DNA from 4 places in the Pseudomonas sp. VD-NE ins genome. Region 2 is predicted to be linked to each of the others. Evidence: riboswitches for the same ligand, from Rfam matches in the RefSeq annotation. Region 2 holds a riboswitch; each other region holds the start of a gene.

Evidence for each region. Region 2 has a riboswitch for cobalamin ahead of RMV17_RS11955 (ABC transporter substrate-binding protein). Riboswitches for the same ligand answer to the same signal wherever they lie in the genome.
Region 1: it holds a riboswitch for cobalamin, as region 2 does, so the genes downstream of both, cobO (cob(I)yrinic acid a,c-diamide adenosyltransferase) here and RMV17_RS11955 (ABC transporter substrate-binding protein) in region 2, are expected to answer to the same signal.
Region 3: it holds a riboswitch for cobalamin, as region 2 does, so the genes downstream of both, RMV17_RS16280 (TonB-dependent receptor) here and RMV17_RS11955 (ABC transporter substrate-binding protein) in region 2, are expected to answer to the same signal.
Region 4: it holds a riboswitch for cobalamin, as region 2 does, so the genes downstream of both, cobW (cobalamin biosynthesis protein CobW) here and RMV17_RS11955 (ABC transporter substrate-binding protein) in region 2, are expected to answer to the same signal.

What each region holds. Positions count from the first base shown of each region.
Region 1 covers NZ_CP134772.1:1,910,120-1,917,596, forward strand. Annotated here, with positions in the region: gene RMV17_RS08430 (C40 family peptidase) at 1-4, shown strand, start outside; gene RMV17_RS08435 (sorbosone dehydrogenase family protein) at 137-1,450, opposite strand; gene RMV17_RS08440 (hypothetical protein) at 1,517-2,101, opposite strand; cobalamin riboswitch at 2,265-2,496, shown strand; gene cobO (cob(I)yrinic acid a,c-diamide adenosyltransferase) at 2,577-3,188, shown strand; gene RMV17_RS08450 (cobyrinate a,c-diamide synthase) at 3,185-4,585, shown strand; gene bluB (5,6-dimethylbenzimidazole synthase) at 4,582-5,232, shown strand; gene cbiB (adenosylcobinamide-phosphate synthase CbiB) at 5,229-6,137, shown strand; gene cobD (threonine-phosphate decarboxylase CobD) at 6,130-7,122, shown strand; gene RMV17_RS08470 (cobyric acid synthase) at 7,119-7,477, shown strand, end outside.
Region 2 covers NZ_CP134772.1:2,696,832-2,704,308, forward strand. Annotated here, with positions in the region: gene RMV17_RS11940 (GNAT family N-acetyltransferase) at 1-344, shown strand, start outside; partial or broken gene RMV17_RS11945 (ABC transporter ATP-binding protein) at 328-996, opposite strand; gene RMV17_RS11950 (iron ABC transporter permease) at 1,089-2,093, opposite strand; gene RMV17_RS11955 (ABC transporter substrate-binding protein) at 2,102-3,115, opposite strand; cobalamin riboswitch at 3,259-3,453, opposite strand; gene RMV17_RS11960 (Ppx/GppA family phosphatase) at 3,496-4,431, opposite strand; gene phnX (phosphonoacetaldehyde hydrolase) at 4,775-5,602, opposite strand; gene RMV17_RS11970 (LysR substrate-binding domain-containing protein) at 5,677-6,546, opposite strand; gene RMV17_RS11975 (MFS transporter) at 6,557-7,477, opposite strand, start outside.
Region 3 covers NZ_CP134772.1:3,635,034-3,642,510, forward strand. Annotated here, with positions in the region: gene RMV17_RS16270 (autotransporter outer membrane beta-barrel domain-containing protein) at 1-3,354, opposite strand, end outside; gene RMV17_RS16275 (hypothetical protein) at 3,305-3,811, opposite strand; cobalamin riboswitch at 3,978-4,184, shown strand; gene RMV17_RS16280 (TonB-dependent receptor) at 4,276-6,213, shown strand; gene RMV17_RS16285 ((2Fe-2S) ferredoxin domain-containing protein) at 6,213-6,572, shown strand; gene RMV17_RS16290 (ABC transporter substrate-binding protein) at 6,569-7,477, shown strand, end outside.
Region 4 covers NZ_CP134772.1:2,804,712-2,812,188, forward strand. Annotated here, with positions in the region: gene cobM (precorrin-4 C(11)-methyltransferase) at 139-885, opposite strand; gene RMV17_RS12350 (cobalamin biosynthesis protein) at 967-1,380, opposite strand; gene RMV17_RS12355 (CbtA family protein) at 1,377-2,075, opposite strand; gene RMV17_RS12360 (CbtB domain-containing protein) at 2,087-2,284, opposite strand; cobalamin riboswitch at 2,408-2,630, opposite strand; cobalamin riboswitch at 3,680-3,892, shown strand; gene cobW (cobalamin biosynthesis protein CobW) at 3,990-5,063, shown strand; gene cobN (cobaltochelatase subunit CobN) at 5,067-7,477, shown strand, end outside.

The DNA.
Region 1 (7,477 bases), 790 kb from region 2:
TTAGTAAAATCGCAGCAATCCTAATGTGGGAGCGAGCCTGCTCGCGAAAGCGGTGTATCAGTCAACTCAATGGAGACTGACACTACGCATTCGCGAGCAGGCTCGCTCCCACAGTTGTTTCAGGTCACATTCAACATCACTTCGTGGCCGAGACTCGCCACACCTTGTTGCCGACATCATCCGCCACCAGCAAGCCACCTTGCTGATCGATCACCACGCCCACCGGCCGACCTAGCGCATTCTCGTCCTTGTCGAGGAAACCGGTCAGCACATCCACCGGTTTGCCGCTCGGCTTGCCACCGGTAAACGGCACGAAAATCACTTTGTAGCCACTGTGCGGTTTGCGATTCCATGAGCCGTGCTGGCCAATAAACGCGCCTTCCTTGAACTGCGCCGGCAAGGCGTTGCCCTCGGCAAAACTCAGGCCCAGCGAGGCGGTGTGCGGCCCGACCGCGTAATCCGGGGCGATGGCTTTGGCCACCAGGTCCGGGTTCTGCGGCGTAACACGCACATCGACATGCTGACCGTAGTAACTGAACGGCCAGCCATAGAAACCACCGTCCTTCACAGAGGTGATGTAGTCCGGCACCAGATCACTGCCGATCTCGTCGCGTTCGTTGACCGCTGTCCACAGCGCGCCACTTTTCGGCTCCCAGGCCAGGCCATTGGGGTTGCGGATGCCTGAGGCGAAGATGCGGTGATTGCCGGTCGCCCGATCGACTTCCCAGATTGCCGCGCGGCCTTCCTCCTTATCCAGACCATTTTCGCCGACGTTGCTGTTCGAGCCGACCGTGACGTACAGCTTGCTGCCGTCCTTGCTGGCAATAACGTTTTTCGTCCAGTGGTGATTCAGCGTGCCGCCGGGCAGATCGACAACCTTGATTGGTTGCGACTTGATCTCGGTCGCGCCGGGTTCGTAGTTAAAGCGCAGCAAGCGATCGGTATCTGCGACGTACAGGTCATTGCCGACCAGCGTCATGCCGAACGGCGAGTTGAGGTTCTGCAGAAACACCGTGCGCGTCTCAGCCACGCCATCGTGATCGGCGTCACGCAGCAAGGTGATGCGGTTTGGGCTCGGTACGCCAGCGCCAGCCTTGCCCATGACCTTCTTCATCACCCAGCCACGAATGCCGCTGCTGTCATCCGGTTTTGGCGGGGCATTGGTTTCCGCCACTAGCACATCGCCATTGGGCAAGACATAGAGCCAGCGTGGATGATCGAGGCCTTCGGCGAACGCTGCCACCTGAGTGCCCGCCGCCGCGGTCGGTTTACCGCCCGCGGGCCAGCCGATCGCCGGGGCGATGTTCACCGTCGGGATCAGGGTCTTGTTCGGTTCGGGCAGTTTTGGTGACGGGCCGGTGCCGTCGGAGACTTGCAGGCTGGAGGTTTCACCGCAGGCGGCGAGTCCTCCGGCGAAGGCGATGACAAAAACGAACTGGGGCTTGCGCATTGCTGATCTTCCCTATGAATGCATTCCTAATCATAGAGGAGGGCGCAAGCCCGATGGTTCAACTGCTCAGCCGCGGGCTTCCTTGAACAGCACGGCGATGCCCGGGTGATAGTTGCCGGCTTCGCTGCGCAATTTGCGATAGGCATAGGGGAAATACCAGGCGACGGCGCAGGTGTGTTCCTTTTGCAGGTCGTCGACCATGTCCTGCAACTCTTCGGGGCTGGCGCTGTGCTGGGCTTTTTGCGGCGCGACAAACAGGCAGCCGAGCTTGAGGTCGCTGGCATAGCTGATGCGTTTGGCGTCGTTGGTGATGTCCAGCAGGGCTTGAGTCAGATTCAGGTTGGTAACCTTTGGCCAGCGCTGGGTGGCCTGGATAAAGGCGCGGTCTTCGGCGCCGGCCAGAAACAGATCGGCGCGAGCGTTGCGCTCGCCTTCTTCGTTCTGTTTGCGCGTGGCAGTGTCGTTCAAAGTAACCAGCTCGGCCATCCACGCCGCTGCCGAGAGCAATCCGAGATTGGCCTTCTCGTCATGCCAGTAAGGCGTGTCGCTGTCGCCGCGAACGGCGTTGTAGCGGTCGATACAGTCAAACCAGCGTTCAAGCACCGGGCGCAGAAATTCCAGGCGCGGGTTGCTGATGATCATGCCTTGCATCGTCATCATCCTTTATTGTTGTGGTGGGCTTTTCGGGAAAAGCATGGCTCTTTGATATCATTTGTATCAGTGTGGCACAAGATTGGCGGCAGATAATTGATCGGCGGCAGTTATTCGCCCGATGGCCGCCTCTTTAATTGACGCTCCACCCCCAACCCTCTAACCTTCGCGGCTTGTTTCAGGTGCTCTGTGACCGCTGTCGACAGAGTGAAACAGGGAAGCCGGTGAGGGTTGTCTTCAAGCGAAGAACTACCACGATCCCGGCGCTGCCCCCGCAACGGTAAATGAGTGAAAACTGCGCCTTGAGCCACTGCCTCGAAAGAAGCGGGAAGGCGCGCAGTCAGGCGAAACGCCGCTCATGAGCCCGGAGACCGGCCTGATCCATCCAGCGGCATCACGGTGGGCGATGCCAGGCTTTTTGCCGTCTATTCTTGTGCCTGCCCGCCGTTATCCAGCCTCAACGGAGAGCTCCCCCATGACTGATTCCCCCGAGCGCGACGAACGCCATCTGGCGCGTATGCAGCGCAAAAAAGCCGTGATCGATGAACGCATCGCCAACTCGCCCGACGAGTGCGGTCTGGTGTTGGTGCTGACTGGCAATGGCAAAGGTAAAAGCAGCTCGGCCTTCGGCATGCTCGCCCGCGCCATGGGCCACGGCATGCAGTGCGGTGTGGTGCAGTTCATCAAGGGCCGCAACAGCACCGGCGAAGAGCTGTTTTTCCGCCGCTTTCCCGAGCAAGTCCGCTTCCACGTGATGGGCGAAGGCTTCACCTGGGAAACCCAGGATCGTCAGCGCGACATCGCCGCTGCCGAAGCCGCGTGGGCGGTTTCCCGTGAGCTGCTGCGCGATCCGTCGATCGGTCTGGTGGTGCTCGACGAACTCAACATCGCCCTCAAGCACGGCTACCTCGATCTCGATCAGGTGCTCAGCGATCTGCAGGCGCGTCCGCCGATGCAGCACGTGATCGTCACCGGTCGCGCGGCCAAGCCGGAAATGATCGAGATGGGCGACACGGTCACCGAAATGGGCATGCTCAAACACGCCTTCCAGGCCGGCATCAAAGCGCAGAAAGGCGTCGAACTTTGAATCAACCACGTCACTGCCCGGCGGTCCTGATCGCCGCGCCGGCCTCCGGTCAGGGCAAGACCACCGTCACCGCCGCGCTCGCCCGTTTGCATCGCAATCAGGGGCGCAAGGTACGCGTGTTCAAATGCGGCCCGGACTTCCTTGATCCGATGATTCTCGAGCGCGCCAGCGGTGCGCCGGTGTATCAATTGGACATGTGGATGGTCGGCGAGCAGGAAAGTCGTCGTCTGTTATGGGAAGCCGCCGCCGAGGCGGATCTGATTCTGATCGAAGGCGTGATGGGCCTGTTCGACGGCACGCCGTCCAGTGCCGATCTGGCGCGACACTTCGGTGTACCGGTGCTTGGCGTGATTGATGGGACGGCGATGGCGCAGACCTTTGGTGCGTTGGCGCTAGGTTTGGCGAAGTATCAGCCGGATCTGCCGTTTGCCGGTGTATTGGCCAATCGAGTCGGCACCTTGCGCCATGCGCAATTGCTCGAAGGCAGCCTCACTGAGGGGCTGCGCTGGTACGGCGCGTTGTCCAGAGAAACCGGCATCGAATTGCCGAGCCGCCATCTCGGTCTGGTCCAGGCCAGTGAATTGAATGACCTCGATGTACGCCTCGACGCTGCCGCCGATGCATTGGCCAGCAGTTGCGAGGTAGCGCTGCCACCGGCCGTGGAGTTCGCCGCGCCGGACGTCATCGCTGTCGAGCCGCTGCTGAAGAATGTACGAATCGCCGTCGCCCGAGATGAAGCGTTTGCCTTCACCTACGGCGCGAGTCTGGATCTGCTGCGCGCGATGGGCGCCGAGTTGAGTTTCTTCTCGCCGATCCGCGACACGCAATTGCCTGAGGCGGACAGCCTGTATTTGCCCGGTGGGTATCCGGAACTGCACCACGTTGCGTTGTCGCAGAACACCGCGATGCTGGAGGCGATTCGTGCGCATCATGCGGCGGGGAAACCGTTGCTCGCTGAGTGTGGCGGGATGCTGTATCTGCTCGACTCGCTGACCGATGTTGAAGGTACGCGTGCTGAACTGGTCGGGTTGCTCAAGGGCGACGCGGTGATGCAAAAGCGTCTGGCGGCGCTGGCGCTGCAGGCGGTGGATCTGCCGGAAGGGTCGTTGCGCGGGCACACTTATCACCACTCCTTGACGACGACTGAGTTGCCGCCGATTGCGCGTGGCTTGAGCCCGAATGGCGGGCGTGGGGCCGAGGCGGTTTATCGGGAAGGGCGGATGACGGCTTCTTATGTGCACTTCTATTTTCCGTCGAATCCTGTGGCTGTCGCTGCACTGTTTGTGACTGACCTTGAGGCCGCCATCGCTGGCAAGCCAGCTCCCACAGGGGATTGCGTTTCGTCAGGTATTGCACCACCCACTGTGGGAGCTGGCTTGCCAGCGATGGGGCCATGACCGACAACACATTCTCCGAAGCCGAACGCGAAGCGGTTTATCGAGCCATCGCCGAACGCCGCGACATGCGCCACTTCACTGGCGGCACGGTCGAGCCGGATCTGCTGCGCCGACTCTTGGAAGCCGCCCACCAGGCCCCAAGCGTCGGCCTGATGCAGCCCTGGCGCTTCATTCGCATCAGCGACCGAACTTTACGTGGCCAGATCCAGAAGCTCGTGGAAGAAGAACGCATCCGCACGGCTGAAGCCCTCGGCGAGCGCAGCGACGAGTTCATGAAGCTCAAGGTCGAAGGTATCCATGACTGCGCCGAAGTGCTGGTTGCCGCATTGAAGGACGATCGCGAAAAGCACATTTTCGGTCGTCGCACGCTGCCGGAAATGGACATGGCCTCGCTGTCCTGCGCGATCCAGAATCTGTGGCTGGCTTCGCGTGCCGAAGGACTCGGCATGGGCTGGGTATCATTGTTCGAGCCACAGGCACTGGCTGATCTGTTGAAGTTGCCCGAAGGCGCAAAACCTCTGGCCGTTTTATGCCTGGGCCCGGTCAAGGAATTCTATCCGGCGCCGATGCTGGTACTCGAAGGGTGGGCGCAGGCGCGTCCGCTCAATGAGTTGCTGTACGACAATTATTGGGGAGTGAGTCAATGAGTGTGGCGTTGTTGAGTGTCGCTGCGGTCGCGCTGGATGCGCTGCTCGGTGAACCGAAACGCTGGCATCCGCTGGTGGCTTTCGGCAATTTTGCCGGGCGCATCGAGCAACGTTTCAACGCCGGTGGCCGGGGTTGGCGCAGCCATGGCGTCACCGCGTGGGTGATTGCCGTGCTGCCGCTGACCTTGCTCGCCACGGCGTTTTCCTGGGCGCCGTACGTGGGCTGGGTCGTCGAGATTCTCGCGCTGTATTGCGCCCTCGGCATGCGCAGCCTCGGTGAACATGTCGCGCCCGTCGCTGCTGCCCTGCGCGCGGATGATCTGGACGAGGCGCGCAAGCGTGTCGGCTATCTGGTCAGCCGCCAGACCGATGAACTCGACAGCACCGCCGTCGCTCGCGCTGCCACTGAGTCAGTGTTGGAAAACGGCAGTGACGCGGTGTTTGCCGCGCTGTTCTGGTTTGTCGTCGCCGGTGCGCCGGGCGTAGTGCTCTACCGCTTGAGCAACACGCTCGATGCGATGTGGGGCTATCGCAACGAACGCTTCGAACGTTTCGGTTGGGCCGCAGCAAAAATCGACGACGTGTTGAACTACATTCCTGCGCGTCTGGTGGCATTGACCTACGCGCTGCTGGGCAAAACCCGACTCGCGTTGAAGTGTTGGCGCACCCAGGCGCCGAAGTGGGACAGCCCCAACGCAGGTCCCGTGATGGCGGCCGGCGCCGGTGCGCTGGGCGTGGAATTGGGTGGGCCGGCGATTTACCACGGTGAACTTCACGACCGTCCGCAGCTTGGCGAGGGCGCAGCGGCTGACGCAGATTCCATCGACCGTGGCTGGCAATTGGTCCAGCGCGGGGTATGGTTATGGCTGCTGATTCTCTGCGTGGGGGCTGAATTCTATGCTTGAGCACGGTGGCCGGCTGCGCAAGGCGGCACTCGATTACGGCATTGCCGAAGCGGATTGGCTCGACCTGTCCAGCGGTCTGGCGCCGTGGCCATTCCCGATCCCGGACATCCCGCTGCGCGCCTGGGCGCGTTTGCCGGAAACCGATGACGGTCTGGAGCAAGCCGCGTGCGATTACTACGGTGCCGTGCAAGTGCTGCCGGTGGCCGGTTCGCAGATGGCCATCCAGTTGTTGCCGCGTTTGCGCCGGGCCGGCAAGGTCGGTGTGTTGTCGCCGTGTTATGCCGAACATGCCGAAGCGTGGCGCCGCAGTGGTTATATCGTGCGCGAGGTGCTGGAGCAGGAAGTCGAGTTCTTTCTCGACAGTCTCGACGTGCTGGTGGTGGTCAATCCGAACAATCCGACCGGCCTGAGCCTGACCCCGGCGCGCCTGCTTGACTGGCATGCGCGGCTCGCCCGGCGCGGTGGCTGGCTGGTGGTCGATGAAGCCTTTATGGACAACACGCCGCAACTGAGCCTGGCCCCGCATGCCCATCAAGTCGGGCTGATCGTGTTGCGTTCGTTCGGCAAGTTTTTCGGTCTGGCCGGGGTACGTCTGGGCTTTGTCCTGGCCGAGCGCAAGTTGCTCAAGCTGCTCGCCGAACAGGTCGGGCCTTGGGCGGTGAGCGGGCCGACGCGGGTGCTCGGGCAAGCGTGTCTGCAAGACACCGAAGGGCACACACGCCAACGGATTCGCAGCGATGAGGCCAGTGAACGGCTGGCAGCGTTGCTGGAACGCTACGGTTTCAAGCCGCAGGGCGGTTGCGCGCTGTTCCAGTGGCTGATCACCGAGCATGCCGAAACGCTGCACGCATTCATGGCCCGTCGCGGCATCCTCCTGCGCCTCTTCACCCACAACAGCAGTCTGCGCTTTGGCCTGCCTGCCGATGCCGCTGAAGAAGCGCGTCTCGAACGCGCTTTAAACGCTTTCGCCAAGGACCACCCATGACCACCCTGATGGTACAAGGCACCACTTCCGACGCCGGTAAAAGCACACTGGTGACGGCACTGTGCCGCTGGGCGACCCGCCAGGGCGTGGCGGTCGTACCGTTCAAACCGCAGAACATGGCGCTCAACAGCGCGGTGACCGCCGATGGCGGTGAGATCGGCCGTGCGCAAGCCGTGCAGGCGCAAGCGGCGTTTCTTGAACCGCACACTGACATGAACCCGGTGCTGCTCAAGCCCAACAGCGATACCGGCGCGCAAGTGATCATCCATGGTCGCGCGGTGACGTCGATGAATGCCGTGGCGTATCACGACTACAAAGCCATCGCGATGAAAGCGGTGCTCGCGTCCCACGAACG
Region 2 (7,477 bases):
GCTTTCTGATCGCTCGCTACGAAGGGCAGATTGTCGCCTCAATCGGCTATCTCCGTTACGACCGGCGCTTCCCGCACTTGCCCTATCCGGATCTTAAGGTGGTGGAAGTCGTCCGCCTGTTTGTCCTGCCATCGCAGCGCCGCTCGGGGCTGGCCGGTGCGTTATATCGATCACTCAGAGACCTGGCACTCGCCGAAGCAGTCGAGGTGATCTACCTGCACACCCATCCGTTTCTGCCGGGCGCCATTGAGTTCTGGCAGCGACAGGGTTTCGAGATTATTGACGTCGACGCTGACCCGGTCTGGCAAACAAACCACATGCACAACGTCATGAGTGAAATCTGAGAATCTGCGCCCCATCGAACGGGTCTGTCAGGTAATGCGCCCTGACCCCGAACGTCTCGTGTAACCGCTGTGGTGTCAGCACCTCCAGCGGCTTGCCCAACGCCACCAGCCGCCCGCGCTCCAGCACTGCCAGGCGATCACACTTCAGCGCCTGATTGAGGTCATGCAAGGCGATCAGCGTGGTCACCGGCAACGCCTGCACGACGTTGAGAATGGTCAGTTGATGCTGAATGTCGAGATGATTGGCCGGCTCATCCAACAGTAGAATTTGCGGGCGCTGCGCCAATGCTCGGGCAATGTGCACCCGCTGCCGTTCGCCGCCCGACAGGCTGCGCCACAGACGCGTACGCAGGTGCGTCGCGTCAACGTCGGTGAGCGCTTGTTGGACGATCGCATCGTCCGTCGCCGACCACGGTTGCAGCGCCGACAGCCAGGGCGTGCGCCCGAGTGCCACGGCGTCGAACACGCGAATGCCGTCGTCGGTGTCGGCCTGTTGTTCGACCACCGCAAGCTTTTGCGCAATGCTGCGCCGGGCCATTTTGCCGAGGCGCTGACCTTCAAGCAGCACCTCGCCAGCGCTCGGTTCGCGCAATCCGGCCAGCAATTTCAACAGGGTGGATTTACCCGAGCCATTCGGCCCGACGATGCCCAGTGTTTCGCCGCGCTGCACCTCAAGGCTGACACCGTTGAGCAACTCGGCGCCGCGCACTTTGAACGTCAACCCGGAGCAACTCAGAACACTGCTCATCGCGCTGATCTCCGACCCACCAGAATCAGGGCAAACACCGGGGCACCGACCAGTGCGGTTATCACCCCGACCGGAATCACCTGCCCCTTGATCAGCGTGCGCGACAGCACATCAGCAGCAATCAGAAACACCGCGCCGCCCAACGCACTGGCCGGCAGCAGGCGTGCATGCCCGGTGCCAAGCAACAGCCGCGCGGCGTGGGGGATCACCAACCCGACAAAACCGATCGAGCCGACAATCGACACCATCACTGCCGTCACCAGCGCCGCGCAGCCAATCAACAAAATCTGCACACGTCGCACCGGAATGCCGAGAGACGCCGCCGAATCCGCGCCAAAGGTAAACGCATCCAGCGCCCGCCGATGCCACAGACACACGACCAACCCGAACACGGCCACCGGCACCGCCAACCACACCGACGGCCAACGCACGCCACCGAGATTGCCCAGCAGCCAGAACATGATCCCGCGTGCCTGCTCGGAGCTGGCCGAGCGGGTAATCAGAAACGCCGTCAGCGCATTGAACAGCTGCGAGCCGGCAATCCCCGCAAGAATGATTTGCCCGGTGCCGCTCGCCGAACCGCTGACCCGCGCCAGCAGAATCACCAGCACAAACGCTGTCACTGCGCCGGCAAATGCACCGACGGATAACGAGATCATTCCGGCGCCAACCCCGAGCAACGCCACCATCACCGCCCCGGTCGAGGCGCCGGCAGAAATCCCCAGCAGATAGGGATCCGCCAACGGGTTGCGCAGAAGCGACTGCAAGATCACCCCGCACGTCGCCAGACCGGCACCGCACGCGGCCGCGACCAGTGCGCGGGTCAAGCGGTAGTTCCAGACGATGCCTTCGTCGATAGGGTCGAGCACATGCCCGGCGCCCCACAATTTGTTCGCCAGCACTTGCACGACCACGCCCGGTTCAATCGAGGTTTCACCGATGGCCACGCCAGCAACTACGGCAATCAACAGCGTCGCCAGGGCCAGCAACGTACGGATCAGACTGGCACTCATTGCGACAGGTCATAGCCGTTGATGGCCGTGGCCAGTTGCTCAATGCCGTCGAACATGCGCAGGCTCGCCTGCATGGCCATGGCGTCGAGAATGATGATGCGGTTGTGCTTCACCGCGTCCATATTGCGCGTCACCGGGTCGCTGCGCAGGAAGGCGAGTTTCTTTTCATAGTCGTCAGCGGGGAAGCGTCGGCGATCCATGCGCGCGATGACCAGGAAGGTCGGATTAGCCTTGGCGATGGTTTCCCAGCCGACCGTTGGCCACTCTTCATCGGACTCCACCACGTTGCGCACGCCGAGGGTGCTGAGCATGAAATCGGGAATGCCTTTGTGCCCGGCCACGAATGGCTCGATGTCCATTTGTGCGCTGGAGAACCACACCAGTGCGCTGGCATCCTTGAGCTGTTTGCCTTGGGCGGTGGCGATCGATTTGGCGAGGCTGGCCTTGAGTTCATCATTGAGCTGCTGGCCACGCTCCTGCACATCGAAGATCTGCGCCAGTTGGCTCACGCTCTTGTAAATCGTGTCGATGCGGAACGGCGCCAGCCGCGTACCGTCGGCGCCGACGAGGTTGTCCTTGGCTTCGCAATCGGAAGGTAGCAGGTAAGTCGGAATCTTCAGTTCATGAAACTGCTCGCGGGTGCCGACCGCACCTTGCGGGCCGACCATCCATTCCAGCTCGACAGCCACCAGTTCCGGGCGCTTGCCGATCACCGATTCGAAACTCGGTTCGTTGTCGGCCAGGCGCTCGATCTGGTCGTTCTGCGCCTTGTATCTGGCCAATACATTGTTGAACCACAGTGACGTGCCGACGACTTTGTCGCTCAGGCCCATGGCGTAGAGCATTTCCGTGCCGGCCTGGCCGATGGTCACGGTGCGCGTCGGTGCGTGCTGGAAGGTCAGGGTGCTGCCGCAGTTTTCTATCGTCAGTGGATAGACAGTCGGTGCCGCCTGCGCCAGGGCGCCAAGGCTCAGGCCGGTGATGAGGGTGGCAATGCGGGGCAGCAGCATGGGGCAGTCTCCGAGGGAACCGTACGGGGAGCGGGAGAGTACGGATCGGAAACACATCTTCGAACGCAGTCAGGGCAACAGCGCAAGGCCGGGCAGTAAACAAAGACGCGCACGGCACGATGTCCTTCCCGGACACCCCGCCGGTTAGTAGTCACTGTGCCGGCAGGTCTCCTGACTGATGCGTCATCGCCTGGCTCCGGCCTTCCCGGGGTTCACCCAGTGGCAGTCGTGGAGCAGGCTCGGCACCTACAGTTGCGGGGGCAGTTCCGGTCAATGCTGTGCAAGCATCTCGGATTCCCTATTAGTCCCCTTCGGGAACCGACGGCGGCATGGTAGTCGATCGAGCCGCTGAAGGGGAGACGAATCTGCCGTGGCGAGGATTAGTGCTGGCTCATCAAACCGTGCAATACGCCCAAACGCAGACCCGGTTCTGACGGCAACATTTGTGCGATGCCGAACACTTTGAAGGCGGCCAGCATCAACACCAGACCGCCGGGCAAAATGCTCTGACGATGAGGTTGCAGCCCGGCCAGTTTCAGTTGCTGGACGTTGTTCACCTTCAGCAGAAGCAGCGACAGGCGCAGCAGTCCGCCGTAGGTGATGCCGTCCTGACCGTAGTCGTTGAGGCGATTGGCCTTGAGCACTTTAGCCAGCATGCGCGCAGTGCCGGACGAACCGATGGTTTGCTGCCAGCCCTGCGCACGATAGCGCCGGGCAACCTTTTCAAACTGCAGGATGGCGAAGCGTTCGGCCTCCTGTAGCGCGCCGGCAGACACGTCACCGCCGCGAAAGAAGCGCGTGCTCAAGGTGCCGCTGCCGATGGCGATGCTTTCGGTGAGCAACGGTTGCGAGCCTTGGCCGAGGATCAGCTCGGTTGAGCCGCCGCCGATGTCGACCACCAGGCGCAGGTCTTCAGCGCTTGGCAAGGCGTGGGTCACGCCGGCATAGACCAGACGCGCTTCTTCATGGCCGCAAATGACGTCGATGGGAAAGCCCAGATGCCGCTCGGCACTGGCCAGAAACAGCTGCGCATTGTCAGCCTCGCGCACCGCGCTGGTGGCCACCGCACGGACTCGGCCGGCCTCGAAACCGCGCAGCTTCTTGCCGAACCGCGCCAATGCTTGCCAGCCGCGATCCAGTGCCAAGGCATCCAGCGCGCCACCGTCAAAGCCCTCGGCGAGGCGTACCGGTTCGCGCAGGGTTTTCACTTCCTGAATCTGCAGGCCTTTTCGACTGCGCACTGACTGGCCGATCATCAGGCGAAAGGCATTCGAACCCAGGTCGATGGCGGCAAACAGCGAGGCGTCTTCTTTCATGGGAATCCTTGCAGAGCATCCGTCGCGAGGCTCAAGACGGTTTGCGAGGATTCTGCCGTGATCTTGATGACATCCTGATGACGGGGCGGGGGCGATCTAATGAATTTGGTGCTGTCATGACACTGTCATTATCCGGCGTCTATGCTGGGGCCAATACATCGCGTGTTCTTAAAGTTTTTGCTGCCATTTTTGGCAGCTTTTTTTTGCCTGCGATTTAGCTGTTGATCGTTCCCACGCTCCGCGTGGGAATGCCTCTAGGGACGCTCTGCGTCCAGTGACGCGGAGCGTCACGGGCTGCATTCCCACGCAGAGCGTGGGAACGATCAGGGGTAAGGGGGATGCGTCAGCAAACTTGCGGGGTTTCGCCCCGGGCCAGACGCGCATTGATGTCGTCAATCACTTCCGGCAGCTCGGCGATGGTGTCAATTAGATAATGCGGGCGCGAAGGCGCGAACATCTTGCCGATCCGCGCACGTTCTTCCGCCAGTCGATCCAACGGCAGCGCCTTGTATTGCTCGTAGGTCAGGCCCAGCGCATTGCCGGAGCAAGTCAACGCCACCGTCCACATACCGGCGGCGCGCCCTTCGAGAATCCCCGGCCAGGTGTCATCGACCTTTACGCACGCCGCCACGTCATCAATGCCCAGAGCAATCACGTTGGCCAGCGCCTGCGCCGGATATGGCCGGCCGTTGGGCACTTCATCGGTGGCGACGACATGGTCAGCGACGTAGCCATTTTCTCGCGCCAGTTCGACGACCTTGGCCATCACCACCGCCGGATAACCCGAGCAGGAGCCGATTTTCAAACCCTTGTCGCGCAATGCTGCAATGGCTTCGAGCGCGCCGGGAATCAACGCCGAATGCAGGGCGATTTTTTCGATCTGCAACGGCATGAAGCGCTCGTAGATTGCCGTGACATCGTCGTCACTCGGCAAGCGATCAAACGCTGCACGATAGCGCTCAGCGATCTGCGGCAGGTTGCACAGGGTGCGAATGTGATCCCACTTGCCCATGCCCATCGGCCCGCGCGCTTCTTCCAGCGACACGGTGACGCCAAACTCGGCAAAGGCTTCGACGAAAATCTGCGTCGGTGCAAACGAGCCGAAATCGACAACGGTGCCGGCCCAGTCGAGGATCGCGGCTTGCAGGTGAGTCGGTTGTTGGTACTGCATGGTCAATCTCCGTTTTCAGGTACGCGTGGGCCGTCCCTCGGCAATGAGGTAGGCGGTTCAAGGGTCAGTGCTGATCAGGTCAGCGGTGGATTCGCATCAAACAGTTCGGCAATCACTGGCCGGTTCCGGCGGATACCGAGGCAGCACAGGTGGTATTCGATAAAGAACGGGTGATCGACAAAGGTGATCGGCGTGGTGCCGGGTGTTTCGGCGTACTCGACGGCCGAGACAAAACCGATGCCGATGCCTTTGACGATCGCGTGGACGATGGCTTCGCGGCTGTTGAGTTGCATGACGCAATCGAGCTCGATATCGAGGCGCTTGCAGCTTTCTTCCACCAGTTGCCGGGTGCGCGCACTTTTCTCGCGCATCACCCATTTTTCGCCGCTGATTTCACTGATGTGTACCTGCGCCTGACTGGCCCACGGATGGTCATCGCGGACCACGGCGATGATTGGATAACGGTGATACAGCCGCGTATGGAAGCGCTCATCGAATTCCGACAAGGCCAGGATCGCTACGTCGATATCAAAGTTGAACAGCCGCGCCAGGGTGTCCTTTTCCGAGGAAAACGAAGTTTCCAGTTCGATATCCGGATGTCGCTGCATCAGCTCGTAGGTCAGGTTCATCGCGATCGGCGGCGACACCGCGCCGAGGCGCAGCATACCGGTTTTGCGTTGTTTGAAACTCTGCAGCAGTTGCACCGCTTCATCCTCCTGACCGAACAGGCCCTGAGTGATCGCGTAGAGCTTGTGCCCGGCGGCGCTCATTTCGATGTAGCGGCCACGGCGATGGAACAGCTCGACCGAGAAAGTGTTCTCCAGTGCGTTGACCTGTTCGCTGACGGTCGGCTGACCGACGCTGAGGTACTCCGCCGCGAGGGTAAAACTGCCGGTCTTGGCCACCGCATGAAACGAACGCAACCACTTGTGATACTGGTACATGCAAGTCCCGTCAGCGTCGAATGAACAATGCCACTGCCGCACTGCACAGGCAGGCGCTGGTGACCACTATGAAGATCAGAGACGTATTTGCCGTGGTGTCAAGCAGACGCCCGATCAGTGGCTCGGCCAATCCGGCGAACAGGTACGAGGAAAAGTTCATGATCCCGGTCGCGGTGCCGGCACGTTTGGCGCCAACCAGATCCGGGCACAGCGCCCAGAAACTCGAGGCCGGGCCGTAGACGAAGAAGCCGCAAAGGAACAACGCGATCAGGCCGATGACACTGTGTGGCGGCAGGCTCCACATCCACAGGCTGGTAGCAGCACCCAGCACCATATAGAGCATGATCGCCAGGTAACGCTTGGAACCGAACAGCTTGTCCGACACCCAGCCGTTGCTCAATGCGCCAACCGCCATGCCGACGGGGAGGGCGACGGTGATCCATTTCGGGTCGACCATGCTGTCGCCGCTTTTCCAGTTGGCGCCGAGAAAGTGCACCGGCACCCAGACGATCAAGCCGTAGCGCGCCGCGTTCTGAAAGCCCAATGACAGCGCGGCGATCAGCAGACGTGGGTTCCTCAGCACCGCTTTATAGCGTTGAGCCGAGGACTCGACTTCGCCATGTGCGGCCTCCTGATGTTTGTCGTCAGCGTTGGCCACACCGGTATCACCCACGGGCTCGAAGCCCAGATCCTGCGGGCGTTCGCGGGCAACCAGATAGAAAATGATCCCGCCGGCAAGCATCAGCAGCACCGGCAAACGGAAGATCCAGCGCCATTCCAGTTGCAGCACTTCGAGCACGACTATAGAGGTGACGTACGACAGAATCGACGCGCAACCGGCGGCGAAGGTGTAGAAGCCGTAGACCTTGCCGCGCTCGCCCGCCGCCCACCAATTGGCAATCAGCCGCCCGCCCGGCGCCCAGCCCAGTGC
Region 3 (7,477 bases), 940 kb from region 2:
CATCGCGTCATACCCATGGCTGTCGCCATCGAACCCCTGCCTATAGCCAGCCGAAGCGGTGAACGTGGTGCGCCGGTTGGCCTGGTAATCCACCCCCACATTGACCTCGCCCCACGTGCCCTGGATGTCGGATTCGAACGGGATGTACCCCGACTCGGAGGAAAACTCGGTTTTCGGCTGCCCCTTGAATTCATGCCAGATACTCGGCCGGATCCAGCCGTTGGTGCGCCGTGCGCTGTTGTCGACGCCTTCGGTGTCCCAGTCCTTGGCGATGCGCACGCCGGCGCGACCGATCAGTGAGTCGACATCCTTGAAGCGAATTTTCGCGCCGACGTCATCACTGCTGTCCAGATCGACGTAACTGTAGATCGCCTGTAATTGCGGCTCGATGTACCAGTCTTTGTCGACTTCGTACGGGTAGCCGTTTTCCAGCGACGCGGTATAGCCCCAGCCACGGGTTTTCAGTTTGGCCATGTCGTTGGGTTTGGCTTCGATGTCGAAGCGATTGACTTGCAACACCCCGTCCAGATACCAACCGGAGGGGCCGAAGTGCGTCCAGTACGCACCAACGCCGTAAGCGCGCAAGGTGTCTTCACCGGCGGCGCGCCGGGTGTAGTGGCTGACGCCGGCGTCGATGGTCCCGGCGGACAACGACAGCCCGGCCTGTTCGTGACTGCCGTCGGGCCGATCCTTGCGGTAGAGGTCGGTGCCGACCTGAAAAGCCGTCAGGTCGTAGTTGTATTCGGGCGTGTTGCCCAAGGCGTTTTTGCGATCACCATCCTGTTTGCCGCTGCGGTAGATCACCCGGCCCCAGCCCATCGATGGCGCCAGGGTCGACTCGTCTTCCTTGGGCAACGGATCACCGCGATTCAGACGTTCCTCACCGACCCGCTCGTGAAGGGTGTCGACCATCGTCCGGCCGTAGACCAGCGCCAACGCCGGGACTGCGCCGTACAGCGATACTTCCGGGCGGTAATTCGGCACCGGGGATGGCTCGGGATCAGGATCAGGATCAGGATCAGGAGGACCGGGAGGACCGTCCGGTGGCACCGCGTCCGAACGCAGATACCAGGTGTCCTTGCCGCTACCATCCTCGGCACCTTGTTGCAGGCGATATTCGTAGGGGCCGGCGACGACACGCCGGGCTAGTTGAAACGCATTGGCGTCACTCGCGGCTTCGGTTTTATTGAGCAGTTCGACCACCGCAATGCCATTGCCCTGAGTCAGTTCACCCTGGCCGCCGACGTTGCTCACGATCACGCCGGTGGTGCGGCCACTGGCGGTGGTCGTCGAATCCACCACCAGCATGTCGGAGAGACTGTTCGCGCCACCGCCATTCAACGTGGTGTTAAGCAGCAACCTGCCGCCATTGGACACGAACACCCCACCGCCATCGGTGCCGGCGGTGTTGGCGCCGCTGATCAGCAGCACATTGCCGACGGTGTTGCTGCCGGCGGCAAGGTCAAGCGTGCCGCTGTTGGTGAATCGGTTTACACCGAGCAACTGCCCCTGCACGGCGCCGCCCAACGTTGGACTATTGGCCGTTTGCCCCAGAGGCAGATAGGCGCCGCTGGGGTTGAAGTTGACGATGCCCGTCGCCGGTTGCGCCGCCAGACGAAGCACACCGCTGTTATCGATGCTGTTGGCGCCCGATGCGCCGAGATCACTGACGGCAACGCCCCAGGTATCGCGGGTGCCACTGCTGTCAGTAAAATTGCGCAGCGTCCAGGTGCCGCTGTTGGCCACTGAACTGGCCGCGCTGACGGCATTCACGGCGCCGGTCATTTGCCCGGTGTTGTTGAGCGTAAACGTCGTGCCCGGTGTGGTCGCATCGGCGCGTACGGCGACATCACTCAGCGCACTGATCGCACCTGAGTTGTTCAACGTCTGGCTCGCACCGCCGAGGGCGACGCCGCTGCTGTCGCCTCGCCCGCCCTGAAGGGTTGCCGTGTTGGTCACGGTGGCGCTGCCGCCCTCGGTCAACGCGTCGATCGCCGACGAGCCAATGCCTCGAGTGGTGATCGCGCCGCTGTTGCTGACTGTCAGATCCGCTGCACCCGAGGCCGCGGCGAGAATGCCCTGACTGTTGCTCGCGCCGAGTGTCTGGATCGCGCCGCTGTTGACCACGCTCTGCGCGCCAGTCACCGACAGCGTGCGGATGCCGCGCTGTTCATTGCCCCGCGCAATCAATTCCCCGCTGTTGCTGACATTCAAGGTGCCCAGCCCGCTGCCCGAGTTGAAGGCATTGCCGGCGAGAATTGCCGCGCCCTGGCCGTTGACGTCGATCAGCGGACCATTGAAAACGACACCCACATCGCCGCCCAGCGTCAGCGCCTGGATACCAAAGGCGCCAATGCCCGTGCCGTCGCCCGAACCGGCGTTCGAATGGGTGATGATGGTGCCGCCCGCGTTGACGTTGACCGTGCCCGTCGGCGACTGCGTCGAGACATAGATGCCGTTGGCGTTGCTGTGCAGGGTTTCGATGCGATTGCCGCGATAGTTGACCTGGACGCTGCCCCCGGTCGAGTCGACCCGAATACCGCCCGCGCCAAAGCCACTGGCAAACAGATCACCCGAGTAATCGATCAGCACATTGTTGTTTTCCGCGCTGACAATGATCGCGTAGGCCCGGGTGGTGTTGATGTCGCCGAGGACATTGATGTTGCCGCTACCGGTGATCGAGACATCACCGGTGCCGCGCTTGATCACGTAGATCGCCCGCGAACCGGCGGTGTTTGCCGTGCTGCCGACGTTGATGGCGGCATTGTTCTCGATGCTGATCGAACCGCTGCCGCCGACGTTGTCATTGGCATAGATACCGTGCGCGGCACCGCCCGTCGTCGTGATAGCGCCACTGTTGACGATGGCGATGCTGCCGACCGTGGCAAACGAACGAATGCCAAAACCGTTGAGGCCGCTGGTGGTCAGCGTTCCGCTGTTGGTGAGACGGGTAATGCCATTGCCACCTTCAGTAAACAGACCGAAAGCGTTCATGCCGATGCTCTGCACGTTCGCCGCGTTGATCAGTGTGGTGTTGCCATTGACTGCGCGGGTATGCACGCCGGCATGGTTACCAATGCCCGCCGTGGGCAACGTTTCGTCGCCGATCGGAGATCCGGCCGACAGAGCATCATCATTGTTGACCAGAATGCTCACGCCACTGCCGACGTTGACGTTGATCTCGCCACTGCCCGTGGCTTTGGTCCAGATGCCGTTGCCGCCGAGCAAGGTGATCTGGCCATTGCCCTGATGATTCAGGTTGATCGCCCCGCCGCCGCTGGCATTGATGTCAATGCCGTCGTGTTCATTGCCGACCACGGTGTTGAGGATGTTCAGCGTGGTACCGGAACTCACTGAAAAACGTCGACGCCCCGGCGCCGGCATTGGTTATCGCCAGCGCATCGAGGCCACTGCCACCGACATTGACCGTGTTGGTGGCGCCATTGACACTCAGGCTGGCGTTGCCGGTGGTGCCGATGACATTGGCAAACACTGCGTTGGCGGCCGTGGGTGGCGTGCTGTTCACCGTGGTGCCGCTGAGTGTCAGCGTGGTGTTGGCATTGTTGCCACGACTGTTCAACGAGGAGCCGGCGGTGGTGGTGATGGTGGTGCCCGTCTGAGTGCTGATCGACGCATCGACACCGGAGGCAGGCAAGCAGGTTTGCGAGACGTTGTAGGCACCCGCCGCCAAAGGCCCGCACGCGGCCTGCGCATCGGCGAACATCAGGGTGTTGGCCATGGCGACCAGTAATGCGTTGCGAATGAAATGCGGGGCGTGCCCACCGTGATAATGGCTACTGGCACCGTGCATGAGAACCTCCCTGTTCAGCGTGCCTGGCGTATCCCTCACGCCTGTCGACGCCGCGCGATATTGCGTTGTGATGACCGCTATTGACCTTAGTAGTTATTTCCAAAGTTGGTAATTCGCGGTTCGAGAGTCGGTACCGGCAAGTTGACGAACGGTCTGTCGAATGTTCAGATGCCGCCCAGTTTCAGGTGTCCCATGCCGCCGTGCATGGGGTGAAACGGGAAACCGGTACGTTCTTTTCGAACAAGTCCGGTGCTGCCCCCGCAACGGTATGCGCGTGATGCTTTCGATACACCACTGTGGCCGAACGGCCATGGGAAGGTGAAAGCCTCGATACGCGCGAGCCCGGAGACCGGCCTGGAATTTCGTTTGGCAAAATCCTGCGGTGGGCGGGCATGGGCCGGTATTGGCTGTGCGCGATGCCTTCTCCTGCATGCTCTTCTGCGAAGATCCTTTTCGAGAAGACAATGATTCGACCTTTCAACACTTCTGCTCCAACCCTGTTCCTTGGCTGCCTGTTCAGCCCGCTGCTGCTGGCCGATGACGCGCCACTGGAACTCAACCAGCAAATCGTTTCTGCACCGTCGGTGGAATCCACCACCGTCGCCGACATGGCGAAGTTCGGCAGCAAGGTCGAGATCGTTACCCGTGAGCAGATCGAACGCGCAGGCCCCAGCGCCGATGTCAGCCGCGTCATGCAGATGTTCATTCCCGGCTTGTATGTGGCGCCGAAAAACGGTCCTTTCGACTACGGCACTTATTCGTTGCTCGGTGGGCGCAATGACGACACGCTGATCCTGCTCGACGGCGTGCGCCTGAACAATCGCCTGTACGGCGGCCTCTATCTGGACACCCTGCCGGCCAATGCCATCGAGCGCATCGAAGTGCTCAAGGGCGGCCAGAGCCTGTTGTTCGGCACCCAAGCCGTGTCCGGTGTGATCAACATCGTCACCCGCAGCCCGCAATCGCGCAAAGCCTCCGGCGAAGTGAACCTCGGTGTGGACACTTTCGGCGGCACCACCGAAGACGCTCGGGTCGAGAACATCTTCACGAACGGTTTTGGCGATCTCGGTCTGCTGGCGTACGTCAGCCACAACGTCTCCGACGGTTACCAGCCGTATCGCAACCGCGACATGAAAAACGTCAGCGAGAAGAACCGCGCCTACGAAGTCACCACGTTCGGCGGCAAGGCCATTCAGTCGTTCGGCGATGATTCGCGACTGGAACTGTTCTACCAGTACGCCGACGCCAACCTCGACTTCGCCCGTCCGATCGACAATCACAAGACTACCAACGACCGCGTGCAGCAGATCGCCACGGCGACCTTCGAGCAGAACATCAACGAGCGCCTGAGCTATTTCGTAAAAGGGCATATCAACGACTGGGACACCCGCTACACGCGCGTCAACAACGTCGCCGGTGGCGACACCAACGTCATCAACCACAACGACTATTGGGGCTTCACCGACTGGGGTGTGCAAGCCGAAGGCAAGGCTGAACTGCCCGGCGGCCATGTGCTGGTGTTCGGCACCGACAACCAATGGTTCAAGGGACAGGACGATGTGCTGATCATCGACAACGACAAGGCCGAAGCCCATGCGTTTTACACGCAACTGCGTCCGCAGATCGACGCCCTGCCCGACTGGCACCCGAGCATCGGCGTGCGTCACGAAGGCATGAGCGGCGGCGACAGTGCCACGGTCGGCATGCTCACTTCGCTGTATGACCTCAACGACAACTGGTCGGTGCGCGGTCAGTACGGCAGCGCCTACAAACTGCCGAACGCCGAGCAACTGTTCGTCAACGAGCCGGGCGACGAGATCGGCAACCGCAACCTGAGACCGGAAAAAAGCCGCAACGCGGAGCTGGGTGTCGACTACAAAGGCTTTTTGCTGGATCGCGAATTCAGCGCCAGCGTGACCCTGTTCAAACGCAAGATCGACGACTTGATCACCCTCGACGGCATTCAGTGGGTCAACGGTGAAGGCACGATCCAGATGCGCGGTTTCGAGGCCGACGCGAAACTGGCGTTCAACGATCAATGGAGTCTGCAAGCGGACATGACCCGCAACCTCACCGAATCGCGCACGGGTGTGACGATCAATGACATCCCGAGCTTCTTCGCCCGTTCGCGCGTGGGTTATGAAGCGGAAAATCGCCTATGGGGCGTTGGCGGTGCGATCCGCTATATCCGCGACATCAAAAGCTCGAAGCAAGTTGAATACGGCCATTATTCAGTGGTCGACGCCGACACTTATCGCTACCTCGACAATGCTCACCAACACCGCGTCAGCCTGCTGGTGGAAAACCTCTTCGATCGCGATTACGTCACCAGTCGCTCGAGTAACGTCGACAACCTCGGCCGGCCGTTCACCTCCGAAGTGCGCTACACGTACCGCTTCTGATGAGTGAGATCACCACCATCGACGGCGTCGACAGCCACCCGGACTGGTCGCATGTGCCCGAGCATGCGCGCCATGTATTCCTCTGCACCGGCCCGCGCTGCACCCAGCGCGGCGCCTTGCAGTTATGGAAAACCTTGCGCCGGCACCTGCTGGAGCACGATTGCATCGAGACGCCGGGCGGCGTTTTGCTGACACGCACGCACTGCCAGTTTCCGTGCAATCTGGGGCCGATCGTGACCGTGTATCCGGAACGCTGCTGGTATGGCGTGCGCAGCCATGAAGATGTGCAGCGGCTGGTCGAAGGGCATCTGGTGGGCGGTGAAGTGGTTGCGGATTTGCTGATCAAGGCGCGGGGATGAGATCGATCCTGTATATGCTTGGCGCCCTGCTCGGCTCAACGCCTGTGCTCGCCGACAATTACCTCAATTGCGGCGAAGAATGGAGCGCGGTTCAGCCTTCGCGCATCGTCGCGCTCAATCAGCATGCGGCTGATCTCGTGCTGGCACTGGGTGCCGGGCCAGCGCTGGTCGGCGTGGCCTATCTGGATGACACCGAGGCCGGGCAGCGGCCCTCCGCGTATTTCGGCGTGCCGGTAATCGCGCGGCAGTACCCGGCCAGCGAAGTGCTTTACGCTGCGAAGCCGGATCTGGTTATCGGCGGTTTTGCCACGGCGTTCGGCGACGGGGTGACCTCACGCTCGGGACTGGCGCGCAATGGCGTGGGTTCGTATCTGCTGGAATCCGCCTGCAACGGGCATTCGCTGGATTATTTCGCGCATGTACGCAATGACTTGCTGACGCTGGGCAAGCTGCTGCACCAGCAGCAAAAAGCCCAAGCATTGATCGACTCCATGGAAAAGGACATTGCCAGCGCCCGAGCCTTGGCCGGTGCGGGTAAACCATTGTCCGTGTTCTATCTCGACAGCGAAGTCAAAGGCCTCGACAGCGAAGGCCGACGCGGATTTGTCACTCCGCTGCTGGCCGCCGTTGGTGCACGCAATGTGTTCGCCGACATCAACCTCTATCGAGTCACGGTAAACAGCGAAACCCTGCTGGCCAGCGACCCGGACGTGATCCTGCTGGCCGACGCCGACTGGTCACCTGCCAGTCGCAAACGCTACCTGTTGACCCACGATCCGGTGCTCTCACAACTGCGCGCGGTGCGCGAGAACCGAATGATCGACATCCCCTTCACCCACCTGTTGCCGACCTTTGACAGCGGTCGGGTGGCACTGGAACTGGCCCGCCAGCTCAACGCCTTGAAG
Region 4 (7,477 bases), 110 kb from region 2:
AAACGGCGCCCCGTGAGCGCCGTTTTTTTATGGGTGAGTTTTTTATGGATGAAATGTACTGACGCCTTCGCGAGCAGGCTCGCTCCCACTTTTGGAATGAGGTCAAATGTGGGAGCGAGCCTGCTCGCGAAAGGGCCTTCAAGGGCGATAGAGGTGAGCATGCCCAGCGCGATACAACGATGACTCGCTAAACACCTCACTGCCCAAAACGCGCCCAACCAGAATCAACGCCGTACGCCGAAACCCTTTGGCCTCGACCTTCCCGGCGATATCCGCCAGCGTTCCCACCACCCAATCCTGATCCGGCCACGTCGCCCGGTGAATCACCGCAATCGGGCAGTCCGCGCCGTAATGCGGCAGCAGTTCCGCCAGAATCTTCTGCAGATGGTTAACCCCCAGATGAATCGCCATCGTCGCACCATGCTGCGCCAGACTGCCGAGCTCTTCGCCTGCCGGCATCGCGGTCTTGTCGGCGTAGCGGGTCAGAATCACGCTTTGCGACACGTCCGGCAACGTCAGCTCCGCACCGAGTAACGCCGCACAGGCTGCCGTTGCCGTCACTCCCGGAATGATCTCGAACGGAATATCCAGCTCGCGCAGATAACGGATCTGCTCACCGATCGCGCCATACAGACTCGGATCGCCGGAATGCACCCGCGCCACATCCTGACCCTTGGCGCGTGCGGTCTTGATCAGTTCGATGATCTGCTCCAGATGCAGTTCAGCGCTGTTCACCACCATTTCCGCCTGATGGCCATCGAGTACTGCAGCAGGCACCAGCGAGCCTGCGTAGATAATCACCGGGCAGCTGCGGATCAGCCGCTGGCCTTTGACGGTAATCAATTCCGGGTCGCCGGGGCCGGCGCCGATGAAGTAGACGGTCATCGTTGAATCCTGAGTAAAAGAGGGCACAACCGCGTTGCAGATGAACAACGCTCATGATCAATGGCGGGGATTATCGGAATTTTACGCCGCGCCGGCCAATGCCAACGTGGCCTGAGCGTATTTCTGCCGGGAAATCAGCAATTTTGCCGGAGCCTGAATCAGCTGTTCGGCGAGTGCCAACGCTGCACTTTCCGCCACGCCGTAGCAACCGGTGCGCTCGTAGGCAATTTGCGAATGGTGGCTGAGTCGTTGCTGATAACTGGCCAGTTCTTCGCTGCTGAAGTACAGCAAGGGCAGGGCCAGTTGCGTGGCAAGTTCTTGCAGGCCCGGCTCGTCGCGCTTCAGGTCGATGCTGGCCAATGCCTTGACCGCTTCAAGCTCTATGCGATGCGCCTGTAAGGCTTGGTCGAGTAACGCGCGCAGCGTGCTGGCCGGGCAGCCGCGCTGGCAGCCCAGACCGACCACGAAGGTCGGCGCTGCGCTGTCATCGGTCATGCGTGGTATTGGCCAGCGCTTTTGCGGCGGAACAACCAGGCGCTGATCAGGCCCAAGGCGAGCCAGAACGCCACGTTGGTCAACTGCGAAGCGATTTTGAACTGAGCTTCCAATGCCTCGGGGGCGAGCATCGAATGCACTTCCGGTTGCGGCGCGCCGATCACGTGCGGCACGGCGAGGATGGCCACGCCGAGGATCTTCATCAGCCAGTGGCGGCTGAACACGATGAGAGCCAGGCCGGCAGCGGTCGAAGCGGCCGTGCCGATCCACCACGTCTGCCGCGAAGCCAGATCGGCTGCAGCGGTGCCGGGCAGTTCAGGCGGCAGGCCCAAGGTCGGCGCAAGCACGAACGTCGCATAACCGGCCAGACCCCAGAGCAGACCTTGCGAGGTTTTTGTCGGTGCACGCAGGGTGTAGAGGCCGGCGAGCATCAGGGCGAAACCGACGGCCACCACCAGATTGCCGCCCGTGGTCGAAACCACGCGCTGCCAGCCGTCTTCCGGCTCCCAGGCGTCGGCATCGTGGGTGTGCGCAGCCACGCCAGCGGCGTGTTCGTGAACCGCCACCGGCTCGGACTTCTCGAAGGTTTCCGCCTGCAGAATCAGCGGCGAGACCCAAAAGCTTTGCAGCAGGGTGAGGAGCAGGGCGGCCAGCAGACCGGTGAAACCTGCGGTTTGCGCAATACGCTTGATCATGTCGGCAGGTCTCAGTGGCACGGGAACGCGGCGCTGTGGCGGGTATCGTGGGCGGCGTTGTGCACCGCTTCGATGTGCGAGAAACCGGCGAAGTAGACCAGGCTGGCGCCGAGGATCGACGCAAAGATCGCGGCGCTCAGGCGTTGGCTCAGGGTGGCGGTGCTGGTGATTTTGTCCGTGTTGCTGCCGGTGCTGCTGATGATCGACATGGCGCTTCCCTCTGGAGTGTCAGCGGGTGATTTGAGCGCATGAAAACCCCTGCGGGTCGGGCTCGCAGAGGTTCGAACAGCGCCCGCCCACCGCGGGTTTGTTATGTTCAGCGACGCACAAGGTGCGGGCTGTGTGTTGCGGGCCGGTCTCCGGGCTCACGAGGGGTTGGCGTCAGGCCGACCTGCAAGCGTCACCTTCCCATGCCGCACTGGCACAGTGGTTTTGACGCTTCGCTCGCTTACCGTTGCGGGGGCAGCACTGGACTGACATGGGCTTGAGTAAAGCACATGATTCACCGGTTTCCCGTTTCACCCTGTGAAGGGCACCCGTAACAAGTTGTGTAGGAGAGCATGAGGCGGGGATTTGAGTCAATGAATGGGGGGCATATCCGTTGCTGCGGTAACGGCTGCTTAGGGTTCCGCCCTTACGGCGGGTCACTTTTTACAAACGCCTAAAAAGTAACCAAAAACGCTTTGCCCTGACGTTCGGCCCGCTCGCTAAAGCTCGGGGTTCCTTCGCTCCGGGATTGATCCGGGGGGCATCGTCTACGGTTTGCTTCGCTGCACCTCCTCTCGATGTGTTTGGCTGCGCCAAACGGTCGCTACGCTCCCCCCCCCGGATCAATCCCTCCACTCAGCCTGCCGACGGGCTCCGAGATCAAGATCAAGAGCAGGCGAGCTGACACTCGGCCTATTGAGTGGTGAGGAGCACAGCGTGTTCGGCTTTGGTTTTGTGGTGAATTCTCCCCTCATCGGAACGCCGCCCGCCCAGCCCTCTCCCGGAGGGAGAGGGAGCCGATTTGTGGGCTTTTCAGAATCTGAGTTCAACTCGATATCGCACGTCGGCGTACCTCCTCCAAACACCTCAATCAGTTCCCTCTCCCTCCGGGAGAGGGCTAGGGTGAGGGGCTTTTGATCTGGCTTGTGATTTTTGCTTTTCAAAGCCTGAGTTCGACTCGGTATCGCACGTCGGCGTACCTCCCCCAAACACCGAGATCAGTCCCCTCTCCCTCTGGGAGAGGGCTAGGGTGAGGGGCTCTTGATCTGGCTTTGGTTCTTGATCTGGCTTTTGATCTGGCTTTTTTGCCCCTTCGGCAGGCCGAGCGAAGGTGTTCATCCGGGGGGTAGGCGCGCAGCGCCGTTCGACGAAGTCGAACACATCGAGAGGAGGTGCAGCGAAGCAAACCGTAGGCGATGCCCCCGGATGGACACCGTAGTGAGGGAACACTGAGCCTCAGCGAAGTGCCGTACGCCGGGGCAAAGCCTTTTGCTTACTTTTCGGCGTCTGGAAAAGTGAGTCGCTGTAAGAGCGAAACCGCCAGCGGCGGCACCCGCAGCAAAGGATATGCTCACATAACCAAACCCCAACCCCATTGACCCATAAGCAAGCCATGCGTAGCCTTGCGCCTTCGAGGTTCTTCGGCCCACGCCGAAGCTAAGAAGGGAACGCGGTCAATGCCGCGGCTGCCCCCGCAACTGTGAACGGTGCTGTTCGCTGCCACGCCACTGCCAGCTCAACTTATGAGCCAGCGGGAAGGCGCAGCAAACGCCAGGCCCAACGCCTGAACACCGTCAGCCAGGAGACCTGCCTCGCACAGATTCTCACTACAACCGGGCGGGGTGATCCGGTGGCGAACGCTTCCGGCGCGCACGCGCGTTGCCGGTTCTCGTCCCGTATGCCCGCCGCTTGCCAAAGGGCATACCGATGAAAACACTGGCCAAACTCCCCGTCACCATCGTCACCGGCTTCCTCGGCTCGGGCAAAACCACACTGCTGCGGCACATGCTCGACAACGCTCAGGGCCGCCGCATCGCGGTGATCGTCAACGAGTTCGGCGAGTTGGGCATCGACGGTGAAATTCTCAAGCAATGCACCATCGGTTGCACCGAAGAAGAAGCCACCGGCCGCGTTTACGAACTGGCCAACGGCTGCCTGTGCTGCACCGTTCAGGAAGAATTCTTCCCGGTGATGCGCGAACTGGTCGCGCGTCGCGGCGATCTCGACCACATCCTCATCGAAACTTCCGGTCTGGCCCTGCCAAAACCTTTGGTGCAAGCCTTCCAGTGGCCGGAAATCCGCAGTGCCTGCACCGTTGACGCGGTGATCACCGTGGTCGACAGCCCGGCCGTGGCCGCTGGCACTTTCGCTGCGTTCCCGGATCAGGTCGATGCTCAGCGCAAACTCGACCCGAACCTCGATCACGAATCGCCGCTGCACGAACTGTTCGCCGACCAACTGGCCAGCGCCGACCTCGTCATCCTCAACAAGGCCGACCAGACCAGCCCGGAAGATCTCGCTCGCGTCCGCGCTGAAGTCGCCGAAGAGCTGCCACCGGCGGTGAAAATCATCGAAGCCAGCAACGGCCGTCTGCCGCTGGACGTGCTGATCGGCCTCGGCGCCGGTTCCGAAGAACACATCGACAGCCGTCACAGTCACCACGACCATCACCACGGTGAAGGCGATGATGATCACGATGACCACGATCACGACGCCTTCGATTCGATCTCCATCGAACTGCCGCAGGCCGACGAAAGCCTGCTGCTCGATGCCCTGACGCAACTGGTGGTCAAGCACGGCATCCTCCGTGTCAAAGGTTTCGCTGCCATTCCGAACAAGCCGATGCGCCTGCTGATCCAGGGCGTGGGCACGCGTTTCGACAAGCATTTCGACCGTCAGTGGGGCGCCGATGAAGCGCGCGTCACGCGTCTGGTGCTGATCGGCCAGGAACTCGACGCCGCCCAACTCGAAGCGCAACTGCGCGCCGCGCTCAGCGTTTAAGCCATGCACCTGCTCAGGACTCAGCCCGGCGGTTTCGTCTCGGATGACAACATTGCCGACCTTGGCCAAACCCCCGCCGAGCTGGTGATCCTGTGCAGCGGCGACTCTAGCCTCGCGCTGCTCGCCGAAGCCGCGCAGCAGTTGCCCGAGGATTACCCGAGCCTGCGTCTGGCCAATCCGATGCAGGTGCAGAATCACGCTTCGGTCGATCTGTACGTCGATGAAGTGTTGCGTCACGCCAAGGTGATCCTGATCTCGCTGCACGGCGGCATCGCCTATTGGCGTTACGGCGTCGAGCGTCTGATCGAGTTGTCCGAGCGCGGTGTGCAGGTGATTCTGGTGCCGGGCGATGACCGGCCCGATCCGGAGCTCAGCGACCTGAGCACCGTCAATGCCGAGGATCGCGACCGGCTCTGGCAATTCTTGCGGCAGGGCGGTATGGGCAATGCGCTGGATTTCTTCCGCTGCCTGGCCACCCGTTGGCTCGCCCGCGATTACGCTTGGGAAGAACCGCAAGCCCTGCCGCGCACGGCGATTTACCACCCGAATAAAACCAGCGCCGCACTGAGTGACTGGCAAGCCGAATGGCTGCCCGAGAACCCGGTCGCGGCGGTGCTGTTTTACCGCTCGCATTTGCAAGCGGCGAACACCGCGTTCATCGATGTTTTCTGCCAGCGCTTGCAGGTGGCGGGTCTTAATCCGTTGCCCATCGCGGTGGCCAGTCTGAAAGAGCCCGGCTGCCTGACGGTAGTCGAGGATTGGTTGGATGAGATCGAGGCCGGTGTAATTCTCAACACCACCGGATTCGCTCAGTCCAGCCCCGAAGCGCCGCACTTGCGGCCGTTTCGCCGCGACATCCCGGTGATTCAGGCGATCTGCGCGCAGGACAACGAGCCTGGTTGGCGTGACAGCGAGCAGGGCCTCGGCCCGCGCGATCTGGCCATGCACATTGCCTTGCCGGAACTCGACGGACGCATCATCAGCCGGCCGATCAGCTTCAAGGATCTGGCCTGGCGCAGTGAGCGCAGTCAGTCCGATGTGGTCTGCTATCGCGCGCAGCCTGAGCGCATGGATTTTGTCGCCGAACTGGCGCGGCGCTGGATCGATCTGGCGCGGGTGCCGAACGGCGAAAAACGCATCGCGTTGATTCTCGCCAACTACCCGACCCGTGATGGCCGCATCGGAAACGGCGTCGGTCTCGACACGCCGGCAGCGGCGCTGAATATTTTGCGTGCCTTGCAAGCTGAGGGATATCCGCTCACCGCTGAGCTGCCGGAGAGCGGCACCGAGTTGATCCAGCAATTGCTCGGCGGCGTCAGCAACGATCTCGACACGATTGACCTGCGCCCGTGCCAGCAAAGCCTGGCGATGGACGATTATTTAGCGATGTTCAATGCGCTGCCCGAGGCCAATCGCGCCGCCGTGATTGAGCGTTGGGGTGCGCCGCAAAACGATCCGATGTGCCGCGACGGCCGCATGATGATCGCCGGCACTCGCTTCGGCCTGACCTTTGTCGGCATTCAACCGGCGCGTGGTTATCAGGTTGACCCGAGTGCGGTCTATCACGATCCGGATCTGGTGCCGCCCCACGCTTATCTGGCGTTCTATTTCTGGCTGCGCAACACCTACGACGCCCATGGCGTGATCCACGTCGGCAAGCACGGCAACCTCGAATGGCTGCCGGGCAAAGGCGTGGGCCTTTCGGAAAACTGCTGGCCGGACGCATTGCTCGGGCCGCTGCCGAATATCTACCCGTTTATCGTCAATGATCCGGGCGAGGGCGCGCAGGCCAAACGGCGCACGCAAGCGGTGATCATCGATCATCTGATGCCGCCGCTGACCCGCGCCGAAACTTACGGTCCGTTGCGCAATCTGGAGTTGCTGGCCGACGAGTATTACGAAGCGCAGTTGCTTGATCCGCGCCGCGCCCGCGAACTGCAGCGCGACATTCTGCAACTGGTGCGCGAGACGCAGATCGACCGCGAACTGCAACTCGACGCCGGACTGGACAGCGACGCCGACGCGGCGATCTGGTTGCCGCGCCTGGATACGTATTTGTGTGATTTGAAGGAATCGCAGATTCGCGATGGTTTGCACATTTTTGGTGAGTCACCGAGCGGCCGTTTGCGCATCGATACGTTATTGGCGTTACTGCGCATTCCGCGCGGTGACGGCAAAGGCGCGCAATCAAGCCTTTTGCGCGCACTCGCCAAGGCATTCGAACTGGGTTTCGATCCGCTCGATTGCGCGTTGGCCGACCCATGGACCGGCCCGCGTCCCGAAGCACTGCAAGCGCAAAGCGATGAAGTCTGGCGCACCGCCGGCGACACCCGCGAACGCCTTGAACTGTTTGCCACACAGCTGATTTCCCAAACCCTGCACGATCCCTGTGGGAGCGAGCTTGCTCGCGAAGG